DNA from 3 places in the Pseudomonas sp. nanlin1 genome. Region 1 is predicted to be linked to each of the others. Evidence: predicted binding sites of a transcription regulator. Region 1 holds the regulator's gene; each other region holds the start of a gene.
The links. Region 1 encodes FliA, which starts transcription of late flagellar genes. Its sites were predicted from a motif close to CTAAAGTTTNNNNNNNNNNNGCCGNTAA; they were not measured.
Positions count from the first base shown of each region.

Region 2: a site for FliA is predicted at 7,802-7,829, ahead of QCL65_RS16365 (methyl-accepting chemotaxis protein). Genes of this name have one in related genera too.
Region 3: a site for FliA is predicted at 5,570-5,597, ahead of QCL65_RS19420 (flagellar protein MotY). Genes of this name have one in related genera too.

Region 1 covers NZ_CP124218.1:1,921,307-1,931,035, reverse strand. The annotation lists gene QCL65_RS09090 (flagellar motor protein) at 1-241, opposite strand, end outside; gene QCL65_RS09085 (chemotaxis response regulator protein-glutamate methylesterase) at 241-1,368, opposite strand; gene QCL65_RS09080 (chemotaxis protein CheA) at 1,411-3,612, opposite strand; gene QCL65_RS09075 (protein phosphatase CheZ) at 3,709-4,497, opposite strand; gene cheY (chemotaxis response regulator CheY) at 4,517-4,891, opposite strand; gene fliA (RNA polymerase sigma factor FliA) at 5,095-5,844, opposite strand; gene fleN (flagellar synthesis regulator FleN) at 5,838-6,671, opposite strand; gene flhF (flagellar biosynthesis protein FlhF) at 6,790-8,112, opposite strand; gene flhA (flagellar biosynthesis protein FlhA) at 8,124-9,729, opposite strand, start outside.
Region 2 covers NZ_CP124218.1:3,514,024-3,523,752, forward strand. The annotation lists gene QCL65_RS16320 (AGE family epimerase/isomerase) at 41-1,294, shown strand; gene QCL65_RS16325 (cytochrome b) at 1,345-1,878, opposite strand; gene QCL65_RS16330 (catalase family peroxidase) at 1,875-2,933, opposite strand; gene QCL65_RS16335 (sigma-70 family RNA polymerase sigma factor) at 3,098-3,607, shown strand; gene QCL65_RS16340 (anti-sigma factor family protein) at 3,604-4,347, shown strand; gene QCL65_RS16345 (LysR family transcriptional regulator) at 4,409-5,398, shown strand; gene QCL65_RS16350 (FUSC family protein) at 5,395-6,459, shown strand; gene QCL65_RS16355 (LysE family translocator) at 6,461-7,063, opposite strand; gene QCL65_RS16360 (cytochrome b) at 7,214-7,753, shown strand; gene QCL65_RS16365 (methyl-accepting chemotaxis protein) at 7,952-9,574, shown strand; gene QCL65_RS16370 (Lrp/AsnC family transcriptional regulator) at 9,608-9,729, opposite strand, start outside.
Region 3 covers NZ_CP124218.1:4,213,660-4,223,388, reverse strand. The annotation lists gene QCL65_RS19455 (branched-chain amino acid ABC transporter permease) at 1-630, opposite strand, end outside; gene QCL65_RS19450 (ABC transporter substrate-binding protein) at 644-1,831, opposite strand; gene QCL65_RS19445 (nuclear transport factor 2 family protein) at 2,019-2,417, shown strand; gene QCL65_RS19440 (UPF0149 family protein) at 2,658-3,080, shown strand; gene QCL65_RS19435 (peroxiredoxin) at 3,118-3,720, shown strand; gene rnt (ribonuclease T) at 3,787-4,461, opposite strand; gene pyrC (dihydroorotase) at 4,458-5,504, opposite strand; gene QCL65_RS19420 (flagellar protein MotY) at 5,634-6,587, shown strand; gene QCL65_RS19415 (argininosuccinate synthase) at 6,716-7,933, shown strand; gene QCL65_RS19410 (hypothetical protein) at 8,003-8,641, opposite strand; gene QCL65_RS19405 (response regulator) at 9,070-9,696, shown strand; gene QCL65_RS19400 (PA3496 family putative envelope integrity protein) at 9,693-9,729, opposite strand, start outside.

The sequences.
Region 1 (9,729 bases):
CACGGTCGATGCCGCTGGACAAGTCGATACGTGGCGGGAAGAGTATCCAGCGAGCGATTTGCAGGGCGCGTTTGAACGCACTCATGGGCGTTTGCAGCAACGCCGCCGCCAATGTGCCGCCGATCACGATCAGCGCCGCCGGGCCATTGAGCAAGGCGGACAGGTGCCCGCCCTCAAGGAAGTTGCCGCCAATGATGGCGACGAACGCCAGAATAATACCGATCAGGCTCAAAACATCCATCAGACGCAGGCCTCCACCAGGTGGCGACCGATGTCATCGAGGCTGTACACGGCATCGGCCAAGTTGGCCTTGACGATGGCCATAGGCATGCCATAAATCACGCAGCTCGCCTCATCCTGGGCCCACACCTGGCTGCCCCCCTGCTTGAGCAGGCGAGCGCCCTCACGGCCGTCGGCGCCCATGCCGGTGAGGACCACCGCCAGCACCTTGTCGCCGTAAGATTTCGCCGCAGAGCCAAAGGTGATGTCCACGCAGGGCTTGTAGTTCAGGCGCTCATCGCCTGGCAGAATTTTCACCGCGCCGCGCCCGTCGACCATCATCTGTTTGCCCCCCGGCGCCAGCAAGGCCAGGCCAGGGCGCAAGACGTCACCGTCTTCGGCTTCTTTGACGGTGATACGGCAAAGCTTGTCCAGGCGCTCGGCGAACGCTTTGGTGAACGCCGCCGGCATGTGCTGAATCAACACAATAGGCGCCGGAAAATTGGCAGGGAGCTGGGTCAGCACCCGCTGCAACGCCACCGGGCCACCGGTGGAGGTACCGATAGCCACCAGTTTGTAGGCCTTGCGTTTGGGTGTCGGCGAGTGGGTCGACGATGGCGCCGGTGCCGCTGTGCTGCGTACTGCCGGGGCTGGCGTGGCAGCCCGCGGAGCAGGCACGCTACGCTCGCTGGCCGGCGCATGATGGGCAGGCGTCACTGCCGCAGCAGGCGTTGAATGACTGAAACGACGGTTACTGCGCGAGATGGAATGGACTTTCTCGCAGAGCATCTGCTTGACCTTGTCAGGGTTGCGCGAGATGTCTTCGAAATTCTTGGGGAGGAAATCCACTGCCCCGGCGTCCAGCGCATCGAGGGTCACCCGCGCGCCTTCGTGGGTCAGTGAAGAGAACATCAGTACCGGGGTCGGGCAGCGCTGCATGATATGCCGAACGGCGGTGATGCCGTCCATCATCGGCATCTCGTAGTCCATGGTGATCACGTCCGGCTTGAGCGCCAGCGCTTGTTCGATTGCATCCTTGCCGTTGGTGGCGGTACCGATTACCTGGATATTCGGATCCGACGAGAGAATTTCCGAGACACGACGGCGGAAAAAACCGGAATCATCCACCACCAGGACCTTGACTGCCATAAACACTCCATTAGACGGCGTGGGGTTACCACGCCATCAAGATCAGATACGCCGAGCCGCATAGCGCTTGAGCATGCTCGGTACATCGAGAATCAACGCGATGCGACCGTCACCGGTAATGGTGGCGCCTGACATGCCAGGTGTGCCCTGGAGCATCTTGCCCAGAGGCTTGATGACCACCTCTTCCTGGCCCACCAGTTGGTCGACCACAAAGCCGATGCGCTGGGTGCCCACCGAGAGAATCACCACATGGCCTTCGCGCTGTTCTTCATGGGCAGCCGAACTGACCAGCCAACGCTTGAGGTAGAACAGCGGCAGCGCCTTGTCCCGCACGATCACCACTTCCTGGCCATCGACCACGTTGGTGCGCGACAGGTCCAGGTGGAAGATCTCGTTGACGTTGACCAGTGGGAACGCGAAGGCCTGGTGGCCAAGCATGACCATCAAGGTCGGCATGATCGCCAAGGTCAACGGCACCTTGATGACGATCTTCGAACCCTGGCCCTTGGTCGAATAGATATTGATCGAACCATTGAGCTGGGAAATCTTGGTTTTCACCACGTCCATGCCGACGCCACGGCCCGATACGTCGGAGATTTCGGTCTTGGTCGAGAAGCCCGGGGCAAAGATCAGGTTGTAGCACTCGGTGTCGCTGAGACGGTCAGCGGCGTCCTTGTCCATGACCCCACGTTTGACCGCAATGGCGCGCAGCACCACTGGGTCCATGCCCTTGCCGTCATCGGAGATCGACAGCAGGATATGGTCGCCTTCCTGTTCGGCCGCCAGGACCACACGACCGCCACGGGACTTACCCGAGGCCTCGCGTTCTTCCGGCGATTCGATACCGTGGTCGACGGCGTTACGCACCAAGTGGACCAGCGGGTCGGCCAAGGCTTCGACGAGGTTTTTATCCAAGTCGGTTTCTTCGCCCATCAACTCCAGGTTGATTTCTTTTTTCAGCTGCCGGGCCAAGTCACGAACCAGGCGCGGGAAGCGCCCGAAGACTTTCTTGATCGGTTGCATACGCGTCTTCATGACCGCGGTTTGCAGATCGGCGGTAACCACGTCAAGGTTAGACACGGCCTTGGACATGGCTTCGTCGGCGCTATTGGCCCCCAGGCGCACCAGGCGGTTACGCACCAGCACCAGTTCGCCGACCATGTTCATGATTTCATCTAGCCGCGCGGTATCGACCCGCACGGTGGTTTCTGCCTCACTGGCCACCGGTTTCTCGGCAGGCACTGCCGCCTTGGCCGGGGTTGCGGCAGGCGCAGGCGCTGCAGCGGCGGCTGGCTTGGGCGCCTCGGCCTTGACCGGCTCGGGCTTCTTCGCCACGGGTGCCGGGGGCGCTGCGGCAGCGGCCGGAGCAGCCGCCACCTCAGTGAACTTGCCCTTACCGTGCAACTCATCGAGCAGTGATTCAAATTCGTCGTCGGTGATGTTGTCGCCACCACTGGCTGCCGGCGCTTTGGCCGCAGGCGGAGTAGCGGCAGCAGCGGGCGCCAGTGCATCGGGTGTGAACGAGCCTTTACCGTGCAACTGATCGAGCAGCGACTCGAACTCGTCGTCGGTGATCTCGTCACTGGCCGGGGCTTTACTGGCTGCTACCGCAGCGGCAGGGGCCAGCGCCTCAGGGGCGAAGGAGCCCTTGCCGTGCAATTGGTCGAGCAGGGATTCGAATTCGTCATCGGTGATTTCATCGCTGGCAGCCGCTGCGGGCGCTGTTGCAGTGGGCTCCACGGTGACGCTGTCGAGGGAGTCGAGCAGGTGATCGAATTCGTTATCAGTGATATCAGCCGCCTCGGCTACCGGTGCAGGCTCAGGCGCTGGCTCAACAGGGGTAGGTTCGGCACCGGCAGGCTCGGCCAGACGCGTCAGCGCGGCGAGCAGTTCGGGGGTGGCTGGGGTGACCTCAGTACGTTCACGGACCTGGCTGAACATGCTGTTGACCGCATCGAGTGCTTCGAGGATCACGTCCATCAGTTCCGAGTCGACGCGGCGTTCACCCTTGCGCAGGATGTCGAACACGTTTTCGGCAATGTGGCAGCACTCCACCAGCTCGTTGAGCTGGAGGAAGCCGGCGCCCCCTTTTACAGTGTGAAAACCGCGAAAAATTGCATTGAGCAGGTTCGCGTCATCTGGGCGGCTTTCCAGCTCGACCAGTTGCTCGGACAGTTGCTCAAGAATTTCGCCGGCCTCTACCAGGAAGTCCTGGAGGATTTCTTCGTCGGCGCCGAAGCTCATGTGGGTGCTCCCTGGGATTAGTTAACGGTCAACACAGTCTGGCGGTTCTGGCCGGAAAGCCCCTGAGCCACGTCAGCGGACTTTCCTGAAACCCTGTCAGAAACCCAGGCTGGATAGCAGATCGTCGACATCGTCCTGACCAGATACAACGTCTTCACGTTTATCGGCATGAATCTGCGGACCTTCACCCTTGGATGGATCTTTTTCTTTATCTTTTTCTGCAACGATCGCTTGGTGATCATGATCGATCCCCGCAAAGCGATCGACGTGGCTGGCCATGAGCACCAGCTTGAGCAGATTGCTTTCCACTTCAGTGACCAATTGCGTGACGCGCTTGATCACCTGGCCCGTAAGGTCTTGATAATCCTGCGCCAACAAAATGTCGTTGAGGTTGGCAGTCAGTTGGTGAGACTCAGTATCGCTGCGTTTGAGAAACTCGCTGATTTTAGGAGCCAGCAGGCGAAACTCGTTGGCGTCCATCTCGCGGCGCGTGAAGCGTTCCCAATCCAGGCTCAACGCTTTGGCATCGGTCGCAAGGGCCTCAGACACCGGCGTGCTCTGCTCCACCAGGTCCATGGTTCGGTTGGCTGCGTTCTCGGTGAGCCTGACCACGTACGACAGCCGCTCGGTGGCGTCAGTGATCTGCGACACCTCTTCGGCTTGAGGCATATGGGGGTCGATATGAAAGTTGACGATCGCGCTGTGCAACTCACGGGTCAGCTTACCGACTTCCTGATACAGGCCACGGTCGCGGGTCTGGTTGAGCTGATGAATAAGGTCTACTGCATCGCCGAAACGGCCTTTTTCAAGGCTGGACACGAGCTCAGTAGCGTGTCTTTTCAGGGTCGACTCGAAGTCGGCCAAAGATGAATCTTTATTGTCCATAGCGCCCCCGTGGCGGTCATCAGCTGTTGACGCGCTCGAAGATCTTGTCGATCTTCTCTTTGAGCACTTGGGCGGTGAAAGGCTTGACCACATAGCCGTTAACACCGGCCTGGGCCGCTTCGATGATCTGCTCACGCTTGGCTTCGGCGGTCACCATCAATACCGGCATGGTTTTCAGACGCTCGTCGGCACGGACCTGCTTGAGCAGTTCAATGCCGGTCATGCCAGGCATGTTCCAGTCGGTGACCAAAAAGTCGAAGTTACCGCTTTGCAACATTGGCAATGCAGTGATGCCGTCATCGGCTTCCGCCGTGTTGGTGAACCCCAGATCGCGCAAAAGGTTCTTGATGATCCGCCGCATCGTCGAGAAATCGTCAACGATGAGGATTTTCATGTTCTTGTCCAATTAGACCTCCAGCAGTCTTGAACGCACCCAGCCCCTGGGCACGCAATCAAATCGAATCCGTTTAACCAGTACAGCGACTGCCAAAGCAGGCTACTTCGTAGTGAGCCGGGCCAACACCCAGTGGTGTTTACCTGATCACCCCGGAGCGAGCCCGGTACAGATCCGCCCTCCCCCCAAACCCGCGTATTTCTCTACGATCTAGCCCGCCAGTCTTCCAACCGCCCGCGCAGACGCGCCGCGCATTGGCTGTGCAACTGGCTGACCCGTGACTCGCTGACACCCAGCACTTCACCGATTTCCTTGAGGTTCAGCTCCTGATCGTAGTACAGCGACAACACCAGCTTTTCCCGCTCGGGCAGGTTGGCAATGGCATCAGCCAGCGCCGCCTGGAAACGTTCGTCTTCCAGGTCCCGCGACGGCTCCAGCGATCCTGTAGCGCCATCCTCGTGCAGGCCTTCGTGTTCGCCGTCCTGCAACAGGTCGTCGAAACTGAATAGGCGGCTGCCCAGGGTGTCGTTCAAAATCGCGTAGTAATCATCCAGACTCAACTTGAGTTCGGCCGCAACTTCATGATCTTTAGCGTCACGGCCAGTTTTTGCTTCAATTGCCCGAATCGCGTCGCTGACCATTCGCGTGTTGCGGTGCACCGAACGCGGCGCCCAATCACCCTTGCGGACTTCATCGAGCATGGCGCCGCGGATACGGATACCTGCGTAGGTCTCGAAACTGGCGCCTTTGCTCGAGTCGTACTTGGTCGACACTTCTAGCAGGCCAATCATGCCGGCCTGGATCAAGTCCTCGACCTGCACGCTGGCGGGCAGACGTGCCAACAGGTGATAAGCAATACGCTTGACCAAGGGCGCGTAGCGCTCGATCAACTCGTATTGTTGCGATTCCCTAGAAGCCTTGCTGTACATACGGTATCCGCTAGCACTCATGATACTGGCCCCGCGCTGGTTTGCTGAACGAGCCGCTCGACGAAGAATTCGAGATGCCCCCTTGGGTTGGCAGGCAGTGGCCAAGTGTCGACTTTCTGCGCGATGGCCTTGAAGGCCAGGGCACATTTGGAGCGCGGAAACGCTTCATACACCGCGCGTTGTTTCTGTACCGCTTTGCGTACACATTCGTCGTAAGGCACCGCACCCACGTATTGCAGCGCGACATCGAGGAAACGGTCGGTCACCTTGGTCAGCTTGGCAAACAGGTTGCGCCCTTCCTGCGGGCTCTGCGCCATGTTGGCCAAGACCCGGAAACGGTTCATGCCGTAGTCCCGGTTGAGTAATTTGATCAGCGCGTAAGCATCGGTGATGGAGGTGGGCTCGTCGCACACCACCAGCAGCACTTCCTGCGCAGCGCGCACGAAGCTGACCACCGAGTCGCCAATACCGGCAGCGGTATCGATCACCAGTACGTCGAGGTTGTCACCGACGTCGCTGAAGGCCTGGATCAGCCCGGCATGCTGCGCCTGGGACAGATGCACCATGCTCTGGGTGCCTGAAGCCGCCGGGACGATGCGGATGCCACCTGGCCCCTGCAACATCACGTCGCGCAGCTCACAACGACCCTCTATGACGTCTGCCAACGTGCGCTTGGGCGTCAACCCCAAGAGCACATCGACGTTGGCCAGCCCCAGGTCGGCATCCAGCAACATGACCCTGCGGCCAAGCTCTGCCAGAGCCAGTGACAAGTTCACTGACACATTAGTCTTCCCGACGCCACCTTTGCCGCCGGTCACCGCGATCACCTGTACGGGATGCATGCTACCCATGTTCGTTCTTTACCTTGTCTAGACCGGGGCCACACGGAGGGCTGCACATTCGAACATCCGAATAAAGCGTGGCAGTCCATCGATGTAGGAAGATTGCAGTTTCTTGACGCTCATCACCTCAGCCCACCCGCTTATTCGGACTGTGGTAGAGATCAGCGAACATGTCGGCCATGGCCTCCTCGCTGGGCTCTTCCTGCATCTGCACACTGACCGCGCGACTGACCAACTGGTGGCGGCGCGGCAGGTGCAGGTCATCTGGGATACGTGGGCCATCCGTGAGATAGGCCACCGGAAGTCGATGACTGATCGCCAGGCTGAGCACTTCGCCCAGATTGGCGGTTTCGTCGAGTTTGGTCAGGATGCAACCAGCCAGACCGCAGCGCTTGTAGCTGTGGTAGGCGGCCTGGAGCACCTGCTTCTGGCTGGTGGTTGCCAATACCAGGTAATTGCGTGCGCGAATACCGCGCCCGGCCAGGCTTTCCAGTTGCATGCGCAGGGCCGGGTCGCTGGCTTGCAGGCCTGCCGTGTCGATCAATACGACGCGCTTGCGCAGCAGTGGTTCCAGGGCCTGGACCAGGGATTGGCCTGGGTCGACCTGGGTCACCGAAACATTGAGGATACGGCCGAGGGTCTTGAGCTGTTCCTGGGCACCGATACGGAAGCTGTCCATGCTCACCAGGGCAACGCTCTGGGCGCCGTACTTGAGCACATAACGCGCGGCCAATTTGGCCAGGGTGGTGGTCTTGCCCATGCCCGCGGGGCCCACCATGGCGATCACGCCGCCTTCTTCCAGGGGCTCGACCTCGGGGGTGACGATCATCCGTGCCAGGTGCGCCAGCAACATGCGCCAGGCTTGCTTGGGTTCTTTGATATCGCTGGTCAATTCCAGCAGCTCGCGGGCCAGAGGGCCCGACAAGCCGATGCGCAGCAGGCGCCGCCACAGGTTGGCCTGGTGCGGCTGGCTGCCCTGCAGTTGGTTCCAGGCCAGCGAGCCCAACTGCACTTCCAGCAGTTCGCGCAGGCCATTGAGTTCCGAGCGCATCGAGTCGAACAGGCTGCGGTCGACCGCGGCTTGCGCGGCGACCGGTGCAGCTGCAGGACGCACAGGCTCTTCGAAGTGGGGCTCGATCAAAGGCTCGGCAGCGGTCAGCGGCAAGCCGGCAAACAGCTGACGGTTGGCGGTGGTGTCGCTGTCGTTGCGCTGGGTCAATTCGGCCTGGGCTGTGACGATGCGAGACTGGGTCTTGCGCAGTTCTTCTTCCAACTCGAGGTTAGGCACGCGCGGCGCCAGCGCGGACAGTTTGTAGTCCAGCGCAGCGGTCAGCTCCACGCCGCCGGCAATGCGGCGGTTACCGATGATGGCGGCATCGGAGCCCAGCTCATCACGGACCAGCTTCATTGCCTGACGCATATCGGCGGCGAAAAATCGCTTCACTTGCATAACCCACTACCTCAGCCGTTGGGCCCTACTGTCGCAACGATGGTGACTTGTTTGTTGTCAGGAATTTCCTGATAAGCCAACACATGTAAATTCGGTACTGCCAACCGCCCAAAGCGCGACAACATCGCTCTGACCGGCCCCGCCACCAGTAGAATCACCGGCTGGCCTTGCATTTCTTGGCGCTGTGCAGCGTCTATCAAAGACCTCTGCAATTTCTCGGCCATACTGGGCTCCAACAAAACGCCTTCTTCCTGACCCTGCCCAGCCTTCTGCAGACTATTGAGCAATATCTGTTCCAACCTGGGCTCCAGGGTGATCACAGGCAGCTCAGACTCAATGCCTACAATGCTTTGCACGATGGCGCGGGATAATCCAACCCGTACCGCTTGGACCAAAGCGGCAGTATCTTGACTCTTGTTAGCGTTGTTGGCGATCGCTTCCGCGATACTGCGGATGTCCCGTACGGGCACCTGCTCGGCCAGCAGTGCCTGCAGCACCTTCAACAGGTTGGACAGCGAAAGGGTTCCGGGCACCAGTTCTTCCGCCAGTTTCGGCGAGCCTTTGGCCAGAACTTGCAGCAGTTGCTGAACTTCTTCGTGCCCAATCAGTTCATGGGCATGCTTTTGCAGGATTTGGTTCAAGTGCGTGGCCACTACGGTACTGGCATCGACCACGGTATAGCCTAGCGACTGTGCCTGACTGCGCAGACTCAACTCGATCCAGACCGCCTCCAAACCAAAAGCCGGATCTTTGGCGGTGATGCCATTGAGTGTGCCAAACACTTGCCCAGGGTTGATCGCCAGCTCGCGGTCTGGATAGATTTCCGCTTCAGCCAGGATCACGCCCATCAGCGTCAAGCGATAGGCGCTGGGCGCCAAGTCGAGGTTGTCGCGGATATGCACGGTGGGCATCAAAAAGCCAAGGTCCTGGGAAAGCTTTTTGCGCACGCCTTTGATCCGGGCGAGCAACTGGCCACCTTGATTGCGGTCCACCAGTGGGATCAAGCGGTAGCCCACTTCGAGGCCGATCATGTCGATCGGCGTCACGTCGTCCCAGCCCAGCTCTTTGGTGTCCTGGGCACGGGCTGGCGATGGCAGCAGCTCCTGTTGGCGCTTGACTTCTTCCAACGCCATTACCTTAGTTTCATTCTGCTTCTTCCACAGCAGGTAAGCAGCGCCCCCCGCCACGGCAGCCAGGCTCAGGAACGCAAAGTGCGGCATGCCCGGGACCATGCCCATCACCGCCATGATGCCCGCCGACACGCCGAGCGCCTTGGGTGAGGCGAACATTTGCCGATGGATCTGCTTGCCCATCTCTTCCGAGCCCGAAGCACGGGTCACCATGATCGCCGCGGCCGTGGACAACAGCAGGGACGGCAACTGCGCCACCAGGCCGTCACCAATGGCCAACAGGGCATAGACCTTACCGGCGTCGGCAAAGGCCATGTTGTGTTGCAACATGCCCACCAGAATGCCGCCGATCAGGTTGATGAACAGAATCAACAGGCCGGCGATGGCGTCACCCCGGACGAATTTGCTGGCACCGTCCATGGAGCCGTAGAACTCGGCTTCCTGGGCCACTTCGGTACGCCGTGCCTTGGCTTGCGCTTGGTCGATC
Region 2 (9,729 bases), 1.6 Mb from region 1:
ACACTGCCCGAACGATTTGCTTATCGAGACGTTCGCGGCAATGAATAACAATAAGTACGCATCTAGCAGCTGGCTCAGTTCCACTGCCCACCTCGCCTGGCTCAACAGCCAAGGCCAGCAATTGCTCGACTTCGCCAAAGCCTCACGCTTGCCAGTGGGTTTCGGCAGCCTCGACCGCTACGGCCAACTGCCCGCCGACGCCTTGGCCGATACCATGAACACCGCACGCATGGTGCATAGCTTCGCCCTCGCCCACCTGCAAGGGCTGCCCGGCTGTGGCTTGTTGGTCGATCACGGCTTGGCCGCGCTGCTGGGGCCACTGCGTGACGGCGAATTCGGTGGCTGGTTCGCCAGCCCCGAAGGGGCCGACGGCGACTTGCGCAAGCCGGCCTACCGCCATGCCTTCGTCGCCCTGGCCGCCAGCTCGGCGGTCGCTGCCGGGCGGCCCCAAGCACAAACGTTGCTGGACCAAGCGGTCGATGTGCTGGAACGGCACTTTTGGAGTGACAGCGAAGGTGCCTTGCTGGAGTCTTTCGCCCGCGACTGGAGCGATTGCGAGGCCTACCGTGGCGGCAACAGCAATATGCACGGCACCGAAGCGTTTCTGGCCCTGGCCGATGTGCTGGAGGACCCTAAATGGTTGAAGCGTGCCCTGGCGATCAGCGACAAGGTGATTCACCAGCAGATCAGCCAGGCCAACGACCTGCCGGTGGAACACTTCGATGCGCAGTGGCAGCCGTTGCCCGACTACAACGTCAGCAAACCGGACGACGGCTTTCGCCCTTATGGGCAAACCCCGGGCCATGGCTTTGAATGGGCGCGATTGTTGTTGCACCTGGAAGCGGCGCTGCCGCTTGCAGGCCTGGCCGCGCCCGCCTGGTTGTGCGAAGACGCACGGCGCCTGTTTGCTGCCTCCGCAGCACTGGGCTGGCATGCCGATGGCGCCGACGGGATCGTTTATACCCTGGACTGGCATGGCAAACCGGTGGTTCGCCAGCGCCTGCACTGGACGCTCGCCGAAGCGGCCGCAGGCGCGGCGGCCCTGCTGCAACGTACCGCCGAGCCGGTTTATGAAACCTGGTATCGGACGTTCTGGGACTACATAGACGCTTACCTGATCGACCGCCAACACGGCAGTTGGCACCATGAACTGGGGGTAGACCAGCAGCCGGCCGGGGAGATCTGGCCGGGCAAGCCCGACCTTTATCATGCGTACCAGGCTATTCTTTTGCCGCAGTTGCCGCTGGCGCCGAGCCTGGCCACGGCGTTGAAAAGCAGGGTGATGCGCGGTTAAGAGCGAGAGATCGGGGGCAAGCGGAGCGCCGCCCCCGATCTTTCCTGCCGTTATGAACCCCCACCCCGCGCCATGCTTTGCAGCACACCATCACGGCGAATCAACCCGTGATACAACGCCGCAGCCAAGTGCACCAGTACAGTAAAAAACAGCAAATAAGCCAAATAACCATGGGCTGCGCGCAAAAACGCAAAGGTACCCGGGTCTGCCGCCAGCAAGGGCGGTAAGCGTAACGCGCTACCGAGCATTACCGGATCGCCCGCCGCCGACACCATCGCCCAGCCAATGATCGGCATCGCCAACATCAGGCCATACAACAGCCAATGCGAGGCTTTAGCCGCCAGCACCTGAATAGCTGGCAGGTCCGCGGGCAGGGGCGGTTGCCGGGTGGTGAAACGCACCAGCAATCGAATGATCACCAACGCCAACAGGGCGATGCCCAGCGGTTTATGGATGCCCACCAGCCACTCGTGACGGGCCGAGACCGAGGCCACCATGCCTACGCCAATGAACAACATGGCTAGCAGCAATACCGCCATTAACCAATGCAGCACGCGCGCTGGCGCAACGAAATGGCTTCTCATGGGCGTGGCTCCTGTTGGGCGTGGGACTCTTCGCCCGTACGGCGAACATAGGAATTGGCGTACGCGGCTGAACGCGCGGCCAGCAACGGGTCGGCCGAAGCCTGAATGCCTTCGGGCAGTACCAGGGGGTCATAGTTGATATCCCGGCACGCGCCATCGCTTTGCGCCTGGCTGCTGTCCAGCACCAGGGTGCCGGCAGTCAGGGTGCGGCGCTCGCTGGGCCACTGCTTGCTGGCATCGTCCACCGGGTCGTTGGGTTCGGCCAGGGTCACGCGCAGTTCCCAGCGCAAGGGCCCTGCAGCCAGGCGTTGAGCCAAGTCTGGCTGCAGTACATCCGCGCCCTGCCCTACCTCGCTGGCCGCCTGGCCAGGGGCTGGGACCACCGCCCAGCGCACGGCCTGGCGTTGACCCGCCGCGTTCACCAAGTAAAACGCGTTAACGCTGTTGTAGGTTTCGCTGGCGAAGCTCGCCGAGGGTTTCGCGTTTTTTACCCACGCCAGAAACGCAGCAGTCTCCGGATGGCTGGCGAAAAACTGTTTCATGCTGTCGGGGTTGGGCTTACCGGTGGCAGGGTCTGGCTGGCTGGCCAACTGCTGGGCATAAAACGCCTCAACAGTGCCAATGGGAAACACCGGCATGCTGTTCATGCCCGTGCGCCACTGTTGCCCATCGCTTTGCATAAAGCGCACGGCAAAGCTGCGAATCGGCACCGAAGTATCGGGGGCGTAGGGGTTGGGCCCTGGCAGGGCAAAACGCCCAGTCAAGGGCGTACGTGGATCACTGAACACCTTGGCCTGGGACAGCGCCTTTAGTTGCCCAGAGCTCTCGAAATAGCCACTAACACAAATGCCTTTGGCGTGGTTACGGCGAAAACCTTCGTGCACACCGCCCGCCCGCTCCAGATTGTCGACCAGTTTGTCAGGGGTCAGGCGTTGCGGGTCGAGGGTGCCATTAACGTAGGCGAAGGCGCCGCCCAGGGCGGCCACCACCAGCGCGATGGCGCCCAGGCGTATGACTTTCTGCGACGTATCCAAAGGTGCGGGGGTTTGCTGCATCGGTCGCTCCATGCCCGAAGGCATCCGTTTGTCCGTGGAAGGTGCAGTAGGACGCAGCAAAGCGCACCCTATTCCCTGCCAATGCAATTATTTTCAAGGGTAGCCCCTGGAATAAACCTCGGCACCCGGCGTCTCATTTTTCAGCCACTTTATTTCGAGAAACCATGCACGCGCTCGATGCATCGCTCCGAGACCTACTGCCGCGCCTGCGCCGCTTCGCGTTGTCCCTGACCCACGAAGCCAGCAGCGCCGACGACCTTGTCCAAGCCTGCCTGGAGCGCGCGTTGGCCCATTGGCACAATCGCCAGGCCCACAGTGACCTGCGCGCGTGGTTGTTCGCGATCCTCTACCGGCAATTCATCGACGGCCACCGCCGCGCTAAACGGGACGCGCAACTGCTGGCCGGGCTCAACGAAGACCCCGCCTATCAGCCGTCCACAGAGCGCAGTGTGCTGGCACAGTCGGCCCTGCAAGCTTTCGCGCAATTGAAGCCGGAACAACGTGCCCTGCTGTACGCCGTCAGCGTCGAAGGCCTGAGCTACCAACAAGCCGCCGACATGTTGCAAGTGCCCATTGGTACGGTCATGTCGCGGCTGTCCAGGGCCCGCGAAGCATTGCGAAGGCTTAGCGAAGGTGAAATCAACAGCGCCCCTGTATTGCGGATACTCAAATGATCGGATTGCCCCCCAGTGAACATGACCTGCACGCCTACGTCGATCATCGGCTAGACGCCGCCAGCCGCCGCCAATTGGAAATCTGGCTGGCCGCGCACCCCGACGTCGCCGCCCAGGTCAGCGCCTGGCAGCAAGACGCTCAGGCCTTGCGGATCGCGCTGGGCAGCGTGCCCCTGGCGGCCAACCCGGCCCTGGACCCCACGGCCTTGCGCGGTCAGCGCAAGCGCCGCCAGCAGCGCCATTGGGCGCAGGCTGCGGGGTTGTTGCTGGCCCTGGGGATGGGCGCGCTGGGCGGCTGGCAGGCGCGGGACTGGTCCAGTGCCAGCCAGCCGATGGGCGACGCGCTGCAGGCCTATCGGCTGTTCGCGCTGCAAGGCGTCCTGCCCGCCGACCTCAAAGCCAGCGGCACGCCCCAGTTTCAAGGCTGGCTCGACCAGCGTTTCAAACGCGCCGAGCGCTTGCCTGACTTCCAGGGGGCCGGGTTCGAGCCGGTCGCGGCGCGCCTGATAAACACCGAGCAAGGCCCGGCCGCCATGGTCCTGTACCGGGCGAACGATGGCCGCCAAATCAGCTTCTATATTCGCCCACCTGGGCCTAACGCGCGCCTGCTGCCGCGGGGTAATCGCCGTGATGGCGAGCTGCAGGCCGATTACTGGTCCGGCCCTGGCTACAACTACGCCATGGTCAGCGCCAGCAACGAGCCTAGCTCGGCGCAGCTCATACAGGCCCTGGGAATCTGAACAGGCAGTGGCAGCGCTCGCCGTTTGCGTTCAGACTGGGGCTTTTCCACTGAGCCAGGCCATGTCACGCATTCCCGAAGCCAGCCAGATCCACAGCCGCCTACGCCTGCGTCAACTGCGTCTGATGCTCAACCTCAAGGAATTCGGCTCACTGCGCCGGGCCGCCGACGAAATCGGCATGACCCAACCGGCGGCGACCAAAATGCTCCACGAAGCCGAAAGCCTGCTGGGTGTCGAGCTGTTCGAGCGCTTACCACGGGGCATGCGTGCCACGCCCTACGGCGAGACCGTGATCTACTACGCGCGCATGGTGTTCGCAGAACTTTCGGGCATGCGCGAAGAGTTGGTCGCCCTGGAGTCCGGCAACCTCGGGCGGGTCAGCGTCGGGGCCATCCCCGCTCTGGCCTCGGGCTTGCTGACCCGTACCATCGCACGGCTGAAGCAGAGCCACCCGCGCCTGTCCATGAGTATTCAGGTCGACACCAGCGATGTGCTGGTCCAGGCCCTGCAACAGGACCAACTGGATGTCGTGCTCGGGCGCATCCCCACCGGCGCCCGCGCCGATGATCTACTGTTCGACAGCCTGGGCGAAGAAGAACTGTGCGTCATCGTGGGCGCCCAGAACCCCGTCGCCAGTTTGAAAAAAATCGATTGGCAAGGCCTGCAAAACCTCACCTGGGTCTTGCAACAGCACCCCAGCCCCATGCGTGCCATCGTTAACCAGGCATTCCACAACGCTCGGGTGGACATCCCCAGCAGCGTGGTCGAGACCACTTCGATCATGACCCTGCTGTCGCTATTACAGCAGACCGATATGATTGGGGTCACACCGCGCTCCGTGGTCGACGACTACCCTGGGCGCCACCTCCTGGCGGTCTTGCCGATCACCTTCGTGCCGCGCCTGCCGCCCTTCGGCCTGGTCACCCGGCGCCACCGCATCAAGTCCTCGGCCATGCAAGCCTTTATCAACGCCGTGAAAACCGAACACGGCCAACCCGCTCTCAGCCCCACTCACCCGACCGTCGCGAAAAAAGGCGCCGCCACTCCATGAAAACTTCTTTGCACTTACACCTGCCCGGCTGGGCGCGACGCCTGCTACGGCCTCTGCTGGACCCCTACCGGCGCTACCGCCACGCGCGTTACATCCACGCCGCCCGGGTGGTCATGGGCTTGATGGTGTCGATCCTGATCACCACTGGGCTCAACCTGCCCCACGGCGAGTGGGCGTCGGTGACGATGCTGATCGTCATCGGCGGCCTTCAGCACCATGGCAATATTGGCAAAAAGTCAGTGGAGCGGGCCTATGGCACATTGATCGGGGCCGCCCTCGGCCTGGCGGTGGTCGCCCAGCAGAACTACCTGGACATGCCCCTGCTCACCTGGCTGTTGATGTCTTTGGCCTGCGGCTTCTTCGCCTACCACGCTATCGGCAAGGGCGGCTACACCGCGCTGCTCTCGGCCATTACCCTGTTCATCGTCGCCGGCCATGGCTACAACCCAATCACCGACGGCCTGTGGCGCACGGTCGATATCCTTATCGGTATCGTCCTGGCCCTGGCTTTTTCCTTTGCGCTGCCGCTGTACGCGGTGTATTCGTGGCGCTACAACCTGGCCACCGGCCTGCGCGACTGCGCCACGGTGCATGGGCGGATTATCAGCGGCCAGTCAGTGAATGCCGACGAACACCTCAAGCTAATGGCCAAACTGAATGCCAACATGGTGCAGTTGCGTTCGCTGATGCCGTCGGTTTCCAAAGAAGTGCACATTTCCACCACCGAGCTGGATGCGATTCAACGCCACTTCCGTATGTGCCTCAGCACCCTGGAAATCCTCGCCAACTTGCGCCCCTCGGGCAGCGACCAACAGGCCATGGCCCAGTTGCAACTGTGCCTGGCGAGTGAAAACCGGCACATTCGCCGGCAACTGATTGGTATGGCTCGCGCCCTGCGCGACGGCGCCACCGAACGCCTGGAACGTACCCGCGAAGTGGCGGAGCCCTGCGAGGTGCCGGCGCAGTTGACCGGCTACCGCCTGCTGACCCTGCAACTGGCCGACAACATCGACGGCCTGCAGCAGCGCCTGGCAAAAACCGCCAAGCGCTGGAAGATCTGACTCACGCCAGCATGGGGTACAGTGAGAGCACCAACAGCGCGGCCATGCTCAGGTTGAACACCAACAACCAGCGTGGCTCACGCAGCACATTGCGTAAAGCGCTGCCACAGCCGGCCCAGATGAACACGCTGGGCAAATTGACCAGGGCGAACACCGCCGCGATGATAAACACGTTGGTGATATAGCCCTGGGAGGGCGTGTAGGTGCTGATTGCACCGACCGCCATGACCCACGCCTTGGGGTTGACCCATTGGAAAGCGGCGGCGGCGAAAAAACCCATGGGCTTACGGCCCGCAGCCGATTCACTGGCCAGCGGCCCCGACGTGGCGATCTTCCAGGCCAGGTAAAGCAGATAAGCCGCCCCCACATACCGCAGCAAGGTGTACGTCCACGGCAGTAGCCTGAATACCTCACCCAAGCCCAGCCCTACGGCGATCACCAAGAGCATAAAGCCGACGCTGATCCCCACCGCATGGGGTATGGTGCGGCGGAACCCGAAGTTCACCCCGGAGGCCAATAGCATGGTGTTATTGGGCCCTGGGGTGACCGAGGAGACAAAAGCAAATAACGTAAACGCGGCGAGCAGGTTGTACGAGAGCAGCATGGGGAGCATCCCGGCAATGTGTTGGCCAGGCAACGTTAGCGGATGCACCCGCAGGCTTTGTCATACAGTTACCGAGTAATCAGCCGCTACACTTGGTGGGTGAAGCCCCCCTACCCCACACGGGTTTTCCTACCCAGCGGAGCAGTTGCAGTGACTCAACGCTATACCGGCATCGCCCAAGCACTGCACTGGCTGACCGCAGGCGCGTTATGTTTTTTGCTGCCATTTGTATGGGTCGCGGAAAACTTCCCACCGGGGCCGATCCGTACCTTTTGGTACATGGCCCATGAATCCATGGGCATCAGCGTGTTGCTGCTCGTGCTCATGCGTTTGACCTGGCGCTGGCGCCACCGCCCGCCACCTCCGCCGCAGGCCACGCCGGCCTGGCAACGCTGGGTTAGCGCAACCAACCATGGCTTGCTGTACCTAGTGTTGCTGGTCATGCCCGTCACGGGCTACTTAATGGCCGGCAACGGCCAGGCCGTACCGTACTTCTGCATACTCAACCTACCAGGCTTCAGCCAGCGGGCCGCCTTGGGCGTCTGGGCCAATAGCGTGCATGTGGCCGGGCAGTTTGCGTTGTACGCGCTAATCATTTTGCATGTGGCAGCCACGGTTTGGCATGTCGCTATACGCCGCGATGGCCGGCTCGAACGGATGCTGCCCGAACAGCGAAAAGAGCCCCGATAAAAAAGTTTCCCTATCACCATTGATCGGCGACCAACGGTAGCGCGCCACTTAAAGTTTGGATCCTGTGCGTCGATAAACGTTTCGACATATGGCACATTGACATGTAGGGACCGATGCAAATTTGCTCGTGTTTTCAGTCACTGGGCGCATATACCCTACAGCACGCCACGGATCCGGCCGCATCAGGTGACGATCGCCATGTTTAGTAAACTCAGCATTTCGCAAAAGCTTTATCTTTCATTCGCCACTATCGTGAGCATCATCCTAGTACTGGATATTGCGGCCTACCGGGGTTTCGACAAAGTCCAGGACGCGACCCTGAGCAATGTGCACACGTATAAAGTGCTCAGCGAAGCGCGCTTGGCCCTGGAACAATTGATCAACATCGAAACCGGCATGCGCGGGTTTGTCATTGCCTCCAAAGAAGCTTTCCTGGAACCTCAAGTGGCCGGTGAACAGTCGTTCAAAGCCCACTTGGAAGAACTCAAGTCCTTGACCCGTGACAACCCAGAGCAGCAGGCGCGCCTGAATAAATTGGGGCAGTTGCAAACCAGCTGGCTGAATGAAGATGTGCATCCGGTGATCAACCAGCGTCGTCAACTCACTCAGTCGGGACAGCCTGACGACGAACTGGTCCAGCGCATCACCGCCGGCACCGACAAAGCCAAAATGGACGCCATGCGCGGCCTGATCGATGAAATCATCCAGACCGAAACCCTGCTGTTGGCCAAGCGTAGCCAGGAAATGGCCGATGCCAAGGCCAGTGCCGTGACCGTACTGGTCTACGGAGGTATCGCCGCCGCCCTGCTGTCGATCGTTCTGGCCTATATGTTGGGTCGTAGCACCACTGCACGCTTGCAACTGGCAATCGACGCGGCCACCGCCATCGCCAATGGCAAACTGGACACGGTGATCGACACCAGTACCCACGACGAATTACCGAAAGCGTTCGACCGCATGCAGAACCGCCTGCGTGAAATGATCCAGCAGATCAGCCTGGCCGCCAACCAACTGGTTCAGGCGGTCAATCAGATCTCCGGAGCGTCTAAGCAGTTGTCCGGGGCGATTCAGGAGCAGTCCAACGGTGCTTCGGCCATGGCCGCGACCATTGAAGAACTGACCGTGAGCATTGGCCACGTGTCGGAAAGCGCCAACGAAGCCCACGAGATTGCCAGCCGCTCGGGCCAGCAATCTAAAGAAGGTGCCATGGTCATCGAAAGTACTTTGACCAGCATGAATGGCATCGCCCGCACCGTGCAGCAGTCCTCGGCTCAGGTGGCCGGCCTGGGTCAGCACTCCGAACAGATCTCGTCCATCGTCAGCGTGATTCAAGGCATCGCTGACCAGACCAACCTGTTGGCCCTCAACGCCGCCATCGAGGCCGCCCGCGCGGGTGAACAAGGCCGTGGGTTCGCGGTGGTGGCCGACGAAGTTCGTCTGCTGGCGCAAAACACCGGCAAGTCGACCAAAGAAATCGCCGGCATGATCGAGAAGATCCAGGCCGGTGTGCGCGAAACGGTGGAAAGCATGCGCAGCGGTGTGGGCGAAGTGAATGAGGGGGTCGCCATGGCTGGCAGTGCGGGCTCGGCTATCGTTGAGATTCGCGACAGTTCGAGCCAAGTGCTGAGCGTGGTCGACCAGATCTCCTTTGCCCTGCGCGAACAAAGCGCCGCCACCCACGACGTTGCCCGTAATGTGGAACGCAGCGCGCAAATGGCTGAGCAGAACAACCTGTCGGTGCAAGATCTGCTGCAGACCAGCAACAGCCTGGGCGAGCTGGCCAACAGCTTGCAGCAAGAAGTGCGGCGCTTTCAGCTCTGAACCCGGTTTGAGCGGTGCGCCCAGCGCGCCGCTTTACACATAGCTCAGCGGCAGCACCGTGGTGTACTTGATTTCTTCCATGGCGAACCGCGAACTGATGTCAGACAGCCCCGGTAGCTGGATCAGTTGCTTGTACACGGCGTCATAGGCAGCGA
Region 3 (9,729 bases), 2.3 Mb from region 1:
GCTGAACAGCGGCGCAATGAGCAGACCGGCCACGGCGGCCAGTACGCTGGAAATCGCAAAGGCAGAGGCGACCACCCGGTTGACGTTGATGCCCATCAGTGTCGCGGCCCTGGGGTTCTGCACGCAGGCTTCGAGGACTTTGCCCAAGCGGGTATAGCGCCGCACCAGCCACAAGCCCAGGGCAATGCCGACGCCCGCCAGCGGAATCAGCAATTGCAAAGCGCCGACGGCGTTACCCAGCACCTCGACCTGCATGGTCAGCAGGTCGCTGGTGAATTGCCGAGGCTCCTTGCCAAAGGTAAACATCGCCAGGTTGTCCACCAACATGCCGCCCGCCACCGTTGCCATCAACCACGCCTGAGAACCGCGGCTGTGAAACGGCCGCACCAGCCAGCGTTCGATGGCCAGGCCATAGAGTGCGCAGAGCAGCAAGGTCAACGGCACCCCTAGCCACAGCGGTAGGCCCCAGGTGATGCACAGGCTATAACCCAGCACCGCGCCCACCATCATGGCGCTGCCCTGGGCAAAATTGACCGTACGGGAGACCACGTAGGTCAGGTGAAAACCCAAGGCCAGCAGGGCATACATACTGCCCAAACCGAGGCCGGTGACGATGGCGGCGGTAAACATCAGGGCGTCCTCCTCAGGGCTTGAGCGGTACGATGCGGTCACCGACGAAATGGCTCATGACATAGTCGTCCGGACCCAAAGCGTCGTGTTTCTGCGCGGTAAAGGGCTGCTGGTACTGCTTGATCAAGCCGTCGTACTGGGTGATGCCATAGAAACCGTCGCGGATCGCCTTGCCCTCGGTGCTGCCGGCATTGGCCATCGCCAATGCGCTCAGGTGCAGGGCGTCGTAGGCGTTGGCAATGCCCACGGCAGGGGTGACGTCCGCCAGGCTCTGGATCTGCGGGTAGGCCTTTTTCAGGGCCGTTAGCAGGGCATCGCCTTTGGCGTTGTTATGCTCGGTGAACACGTAAGTCTGGATAAAGTGCACCCGCCCCGCGTTGGGCCCGGCAAGCTCGCCGAAGCGACCGCCAGCCGGCCCCCAGTGCGATACCACGGGCACGTCCCAGCCCATGCGGTCGAGGGATTTGACCACCTGCGCCGAGGGCCCGACGTTGCCCACCAGGAGCAGCGTGTCAGCGCCTGCGTTTTTCAAGCGAGTGAGTTGTGGCACCACGTCCAAGTCGCTGTCCTGAATACGTTCAACCCCCGCGTTGGCCAGGCCTCGGTGTTCCAGCGCACGTTTGAAACCAGCCTCGTTGGATTCGCCCCAGGGGTTGTTGATCAGGATCATCCCGGGTTTCTGCATGCCCTGTTCCACGCCATATTTCACCAGCGCTTCATCGACCAACTCATCCACCGCCGAGACGCGAAACACGTAGTTGTCCGCCGCGCCGTTCTCGGTGATTTTGGTGCCCGCCGCCCATATCCCCATAAACGGCACTTTCAACTGATTGGCCAGCGGTACGATGGCCAGCGAAACGGGGGTGTCGAGGCCGCCAAACAGCATCGCGACCTTCTCGCGCTGGATCAGCTCGCGGGCCGCCAACATGCCTTTGGAGGGGTTGCTCTCATCGTCACGGCGTACCAGCGCCAAGGGGCGCCCCAGCACGCCACCTTTGGCATTGACCTCATCGATGGCCATGGTCAAGCCCCGGGTGAGGGCCTCTCCAGACTTAGCCGACTGGCCGGACAATGCGGCGACCAAGCCGACCTTGATCGGTGGCTCGGCTGCCTGCGCCATGCTCAGCAGGGCGATGTTGAGCGTCATCGCGGCCATGAACGGGCGCAGCGAAGGGTAGAGCCTTGAAAGCTGAAGAGCCATGGTCAAATCTCCTGATTGCTAGCTTTTGCACAAATATTGCTAGCAAGTACAATGCCAGCGCTGTGCGCACCCATGGCTCTAGGTTCTCAAAGGTTAACCCCCGCCTTCATGCGCTAATTTAAGGCATGACGCACCGCGCGGAAGCATCCGCCGCCTTCCATAGGAAGTTTTTTCAGGAGCTATACCGATGTCATACGATAATTCCGCTGTAGAGATTGTTAGCAATTTTCTCGCCGCTTCCATGGCGCCTGACCCGGTTCTTGCGGCGACCTTTATGAGCGACGACGTGGCGATCACCTTTACCGGCGGCCGGGCCATGCCCGACCCTCAAACCATCACCGCCTTTAATGGCGGGCGCTATGCCTGGGTGAAAAAGGCCTTGGGCGATTTCGATTGGATGGACCGTGGCGACCACACGGTGGTGTATTCGATGGGCACCTTGTACGGGGAGTGGCCCGACGGCCGCAGCTTTTCCGGCAACCGCTACCTGGACCGTTTCGAGGTACGCCACGGCAAAATTACCCGTATGGATGTTTGGAACGACAGCGCCGAGTGGCTTTTGCAGCCTGGCTTGGCCAAGGCTTGAGCAGCAAACGGGGGCTGCGTCTACCGTTGACGATGTGCGCTGGGCTGTGACCAAGAGCTCGGGGGCAAGGCCCCCTCCTACGGGGCAGCGACCGACTGTAGGAGGGGGTCTTGCCCCCGAGCTCTTCGCCTCTATGGGATACAGGCTGCTAGGACAGGGTTTTTGCTGGAGCTCGGTTGGGCTTCGCGCTTGAATACCTCATCGCCAGCCCTTTCAGTGACCTACAGTCATGCATAGCCCATCAGCAGCAAACCGCTCAGCGAAGACGAAATCAACTACCTTGAGGAGGTACTGGATAAATACAGCAGTGAAGCCTCGGTATTGAGTGTTTCCGAACTCGACGGTTTTTTCACTGCCCTGGTCTCCGGGCCACAGGCTGTGCAATTTGATGACTGGTACGGCTTGCTTTGGGGCGCGCCGGAGTGCTTGCCAGTGTGGAAGGACGAACAAGAGTTCGAGCGTTTTTTTACGTTGATCATTCAGCACATGAACAACATCGCTACTCACTTGCTGCAAACCCCGGAAAAGTTCGCGCCGCTGTTCAACCAAATGCAATTCAAAGGTGAAACTGTGTTGACTCTCGACGACTGCTGCTTTGGCTATAGGCGCGGCATGGGCGCACGGCAGGGCTGTCGCCGATCTTTCACGGACAACCGTGTATGATAGGCCGCTTCATTCCACAGACTTCAGGAGATATCGAATGAGCGTACTCGTCGGCAAGAAGGCCCCGGACTTCACCGTCGCCGCTGTATTGGGCAATGGCGAAATCGTTGACAGCTTCACCCTGTCTTCGGCCATCAAGGGTAAATACGGTCTGGTTTTTTTCTACCCACTGGACTTCACTTTCGTTTGCCCGTCCGAGCTGATCGCCCTGGACAACCGCATCCCTGACTTCGCAGCACGCAATGTCGAAGTGATTGGCGTGTCGATCGACTCGCATTTCACCCACAACGCCTGGCGTAACACCCCAATCAACTCAGGCGGTATCGGTCAGGTGAAATACACCCTGGCGGCTGATACCAAGCACGAAATCTGCAAAGCCTATGACGTCGAATCCGAAGGCGGTGTGGCTTTCCGTGGCGCCTTCCTGATCGACACTAACGGGGTGGTACGTTCGCAGATCATCAACGACCTGCCCCTGGGCCGGAACATGGACGAGTTGCTGCGTCTGGTCGATGCCCTGCAATTCCACGAAGAGCACGGCGAAGTATGCCCGGCCAACTGGAAGAAAGGCGACAAAGGCATGACCGCCTCGCCAGAGGGCGTCGCGGCTTACCTGAGCGAGAATGCCGGCAAGCTGTAACGGCCTGCGGCGCATAAAAAAACCGGCGCTCTTACGAGTGCCGGTTTTTTTATGGGATTTGTAGCGTCAGTCGTTGAAGTCCTGCCAACCGCCCATGTCCTTCCAACGGTTGACGATCCCGCAGAACAGCTCGGCGGTCTTCTCGGTGTCATAACGCGCCGAATGGGCTTCACGGCCGTCGAAATCGATATCGGCGGCCTGGCACGCTTTGGCCAGTACGGTCTGCCCATAGGCCAGCCCGGCCAGCGTGGCTGTGTCAAAGCTGGAGAACGGGTGAAACGGGTTGCGCTTCATGTCGGTGCGGGTCACCGCGGCATTGAGAAAACCCAGGTCGAAGCTGCTGTTGTGGCCGACCAGAATGGCGCGTTTGCAGCCGTTGGCTTTCAGGGCCTTGCGAACTCCGCGAAAGATATCGGTCAGGGCGCTTTCTTCACTGACCGCCATGCGCAGCGGGTGGTCCAGCTTGATCCCGGTGAACTCCAACGCCGCCGCCTCGATGTTGGCCCCAACGAAGGGCTCGACACGGAAGAAATAGGTGTGGTCGGGGAATACGAAGCCTTTCTCATCCATGGCGATGGTGGTGGCAGCGATTTCCAGTAGGGCATCGGTGGCGCAGTTGAAGCCACCGGTTTCGACGTCGACCACCACCGGCAGATAGCCGCGAAAGCGCGCGGCCATGGGGTGCTTGGGGCCACCGCCGTTACCGGCTTCGGGCTCGTCGTCGTAGTTGTCTTCACTCACGCGTGTTTCTCCAGCAGGCGCCAGCGCAGTTTTTCACCCGCGCGCAACGGAATGACTGACCGCTCGCCGAAGGGCAAGCTGGCCGGTGCGGTCCACTCTTCGCGGACCAACGTAATGGTGTCGGTGTTATGGGGCAGGCCATAGAACGCCGGGCCATGCAGGCTGGCAAAACCTTCGAGCTTGTCCAGGGCATTGCGCTGCTCGAACGCTTCAGCGTAGAGCTCGATGCCGGCGTAGGCGGTGTAGCAGCCAGCGCACCCGCAGGCAGCCTCTTTGGCGTGTTGTGCATGGGGAGCCGAGTCGGTGCCGAGGAAAAACTTTGGGCTGCCGCTGGTGGCGGCGTCCAGCAAGGCAACCTGATGGGTGCTGCGCTTGAGGATCGGCAGGCAGTAGAAGTGCGGGCGGATCCCGCCCACCAACATGTGGTTGCGGTTGTACAGCAGGTGTTGGGGGGTAATGGTGGCCGCGACGTTGGCCCCCGCCTCGGCGACGAATTGCGCGGCCTCACGGGTGGTGATGTGTTCGAACACCACTTTCAGGGCCGGGAAGCGTTCGATCACGCGGCGCAGGTGTTCGTCGATAAAAAGTTTCTCGCGGTCGAACACGTCGACTTCGGCACGGGTGACTTCACCGTGGATCAGCAGGGGCAGGCCGACCTCGGCCATGGTTTCCAGGGCCGCCGAGATGTTATCGAGGTGGGTCACGCCAGAGTCTGAATTGGTCGTCGCACCGGCCGGGTACATTTTGCAGGCGTGGACAAAACCACACGCTTTGGCCGCGCGGATGTCTTCGGGCTGGGTGCGGTCGGTCAGGTAGAGCGTCATCAGTGGTTCGAAAGCACTGCCCGCAGGGCGTGCGGCCAGGATCCGCTGGCGGTAGGCGCCGGCGTCTTCGGCGCTGCGCACCGGTGGAACCAGGTTGGGCATGACGATGGCGCGGGCGAAGGTGCGCGCGACATCGGCCACGGTGTGGGGCAGCACGGCCCCGTCACGCAGGTGGATATGCCAGTCATCGGGACGCAGAAGGGTCAGGCGGTCGGACATTGGGGATTCCAGGCGGTTCGAACTGGGGGGAATGCTACCGGAAAAGACCGATTCAGGCACCCGCTATCAAGTTTCGCCGGTGCCGACCGATAGCCCGGAGGTATGCCGTAACAACCTGTGGAGCCGACCGTGCGCCAGCGTTATCTAGCCTTGCTCAGTATGTTTGCCAGCCTGCCTGCCATGGCCATGACTTTCCAGACGCGTCTGGAGAATGTGGAGTGGAAGGTCGAAGGCGACGCCTTCGAATGTCGGCTGAGCCAACCGATCGCCGATTTCGGCGCGGGCGAATTCGTCCGCCGTGCCGGCGAGCAGGCGATTTTCCGCCTGACCTCCAATAGCAACGTGCTGGGCAATGGTTCAGCGACCCTGCTCTCGGCTGGCCCGGCTTGGCAGCCCGGGCGTGGCGACGTCAACCTGGGGTCGGTGCGGGTCGGCGGCAATGAAGTGCTGCTCAACAGCTCCCAGGGCCAGGCTTCGCGCCTGCTCAGCGGGCTGCTGGAAGGCCGTAGCACCGTGGTACGCAATTATTCTTCGGAAGTCGGCCGACCTATGGAGGTTAGAGTTCTACCGGTGAAATTCGGTAAGGCTTATAGCGACTACCAGGCGTGCACCGCCAAGTTGTTGCCAATGAATTTTGATCAGGTGCGCGAAACCCAGGTCGGTTTTCCCGGCGGCGGGGTGGATCTGGACGCGGCCGGGCGCAAGCGCCTGGATACGATCATCGCTTTTATTCAGGCAGACCCCACGGTTAACCATATCGAGCTCAATGGCCATTCGGACAACAGCGGCAACCGCCTGACCAATCGCGATTTGTCCCGCCGACGCGCCCTGGCGGTACAAGACTACCTGATGGCCAAGGGCATACCGGAGTCGCAGATCACCGTGCGTTTCCATGGTGAGCGCTACCCGCTGGCCAGCAATACCACCCCAGCCAACCGCGCGCGTAACCGCCGCGTAAACATCGAACTCGACCGCGTGGCGCCCACGGCGGCCCCCGCTCCGGCCGCCACGCCTGCAGCGCCCGCTGCCGTACCCGCGCCCACCGGTAAGGTCGACCCAAGCAAACCTGCCGCAGTTTCTTGAGTGACGCAAGGCGTTGTCTGTAGGGGAAAAACTGTCGCTTGCACGTCCTAAGCTGTCGCGCCGCTGTAAATCTGTAGCCATGACCGGTAGAATCGACGGCTTTCAGTAGAACCCCGTGGAGTGATGGCATGGCGGACGTAAACAAGGTCGTTCTGGCGTATTCTGGCGGCCTGGACACTTCGGTGATCCTCAAGTGGCTGCAAGATACTTACAACTGCGAAGTGGTGACCTTCACTGCTGACCTGGGGCAGGGCGAAGAAGTCGAGCCCGCACGCGCCAAGGCGCAAGCCATGGGCGTGAAAGAAATCTACATCGATGACCTGCGCGAAGAGTTCGTGCGCGACTTCGTGTTCCCCATGTTCCGTGCCAACACGGTCTACGAAGGCGAATACCTGCTGGGCACCTCCATCGCGCGGCCGCTGATTGCCAAGCGCTTGATCGAGATCGCCAACGAAACCGGTGCTGACGCCATTTCCCACGGCGCGACCGGCAAAGGCAACGATCAAGTCCGCTTCGAACTGGGTGCCTACGCCTTGAAACCGGGCGTTAAAGTGATTGCGCCTTGGCGCGAGTGGGACCTGCTGTCGCGGGAAAAACTCATGGACTACGCCGAAAAACACGACATCCCAATCGAGCGTCACGGCAAGAAGAAGTCGCCTTACTCGATGGACGCCAACCTGCTGCACATTTCCTACGAGGGAGGTGTGCTGGAAGACACCTGGACCGAGCACGAAGAAGACATGTGGCGCTGGACCGTCTCTCCGGAGCGTGCACCTGACACCCCGCAATACCTGGAGCTGACTTACCGCAATGGCGACATCGTTGCCCTGGACGGCGTCGACATGTCCCCGGCGACGGTTCTGGCCACCTTGAACCGTATCGGCGGCGAGCATGGTATCGGCCGGCTGGATATCGTCGAGAACCGTTACGTGGGCATGAAGTCTCGTGGCTGCTACGAGACCCCTGGCGGCACCATCATGCTGCGTGCCCACCGCGCCATCGAGTCGATCACCCTGGACCGTGAAGTCGCTCACCTCAAAGATGAGCTGATGCCTAAGTACGCCAGCCTGATCTACACCGGTTACTGGTGGAGCCCTGAGCGGGTGATGTTGCAGCAGATGATCGATGCCTCCCAGGCCCATGTGAACGGTGTCGTGCGCTTGAAGCTGTATAAAGGCAATGTGATCGTGACCGGTCGTAAGTCTGACCAGTCATTGTTCGATGCCAATATTGCCACCTTCGAGGAGGACGGCGGCGCTTATAACCAGGCCGATGCGGCAGGTTTTATCAAACTCAATGCACTGCGTATGCGCATTGCGGCTAACAAAGGCCGAAAATTGTTTTGATTGGCCGTTGAAGCATTATAAAAACCCGGCTTTTGCCGGGTTTTTTTTATAGGTCTTACGCGGGTTAGTCTAGTTGGAGAATGAACTAACGGTTCCCTTGTTGACATCGAGTATGGCCATCGTGTTATTGGATGAATTGGTGTTTGGCATTGCCGTGCTGTCCATAAAAAGTTTAACCAAGTGCGACTTGATAGCCGGGTGGCGATCATCGACCAATAACAAGATGACATGCTTGCTAATATCTTTGAAGCTGCGCCGATGCAGACAATCGTCGATCAGCGCTTCGACTGCTTGGGTCGCCTGGGGTGCTGAGCCCAACGCCGCGCCATCGAGCACGAACAGGTCGCAAAGGTCGTCCAGATGCACCCTGCTGATGCCGCTCTCGGTTTCCCAGAGCGGCTGTACCGGGCCCTGGATCGGGGCAGATACCGCGGATGGCGCAGGGTTTTGGCGACTGCCGATGGCCTGAAGAAAGCCGTCTTCATCGCGAAAGTCTGCCGGCGAGTAAAGCGCCTTGTAGTTGAAATTCAACGTGATAAAAAACAGTAACGTCAGGAACGGTGGGAACCCCACTAGAAACCAGGTGTATATGCCCTGGCTATTGGCGTCCAGAAACGGTAGCGATGCCAGCGCCGACGCTTCGGTGATGGCGGCAAAAATAGCGATGAGGGCTAGGGGGCTGCCCACATTCCGGTTGGGTTCGCTCATGGCGATGTCCTCGCTGTGAAGGTGGCCGGTGGCTGGCCGATGGACATTAGATTAGGCGAGTGTCGTAATCAGTAGCATTTGTATATGTATTTTTTCCATTTAGTCGCCAGTCGATGGGAGAGCTAGCATCGAGCTATGGTTCCGGATGTTTCAGTTGTAACAGGTTGACTGAGTTGTAAGAAAATACTCAATTGAAGCCTGCCGGTGGGTATGCAATGCTGAAGTTGCCTGGTTATAGCAGCTCGGTGTCAGCGCTCAAAAGAGCTAGATGGTTAGTTGTTTGGCGAGGATTTCTGTAGGAAATATCCTTCTCTAATGTAGGGCAGGTCTCTGCTCTTAGTGTCCGGTGAGTCAGCAATGCAAAGCGTCCAAGGACTAGGCTATTGTGCTGGCTCTAAAAAAACGAACAGCGAAAATTGGACTTGCTCATGAATAAAGTGTTGATCGTGGATGATCATCCTGTCATTCGTTTAGCGGTGCGTATCCTGATGGAACGCCACGGCTACGAGGTCATCGGAGAAACGGACAACGGAGTGGATGCATTGCAGCTGGCTCGTGAGCAAGAGCCCGACATTGTCATTCTGGACATCTGCATTCCCAAGCTCGACGGCCTGGAGGTCATTGCACGCCTTACCGCATCGGCCAAGCCTATCCGCGTCCTGGTTCTGACCTCCCAGGCCCCTGGGCATTTTTCCATGCGCTGCATGCAGACGGGCGCGGCGGGGTATGTGTGCAAACAGCAGGACCTCACCGAGCTGCTGAGTGCGATCAAGGCGGTATTGTCTGGCTACAGTTACTTTCCCAATCAGGCATTGCACTCCGTGCGAGCCAGCCTGGGCAAAGTGACTGAAACAGACATGGTAGAGCGCCTTTCAGGGCGCGAAATGATGGTCCTGCAGCAGTTGGCACGGGGGAAAAGTAACAAGGAAATAGCCGACGGCATGTTCCTCAGCAACAAGACCGTGAGCACCTACAAAACCCGCCTGTTACTCAAACTCAATGCCCGGTCGCTGGTCGACCTGATTGAGCTGGCGCAACGTCACGGCCTGGTTTAAAAATCGAAATCGTAGTCGGCCAGTTGTTTTTGC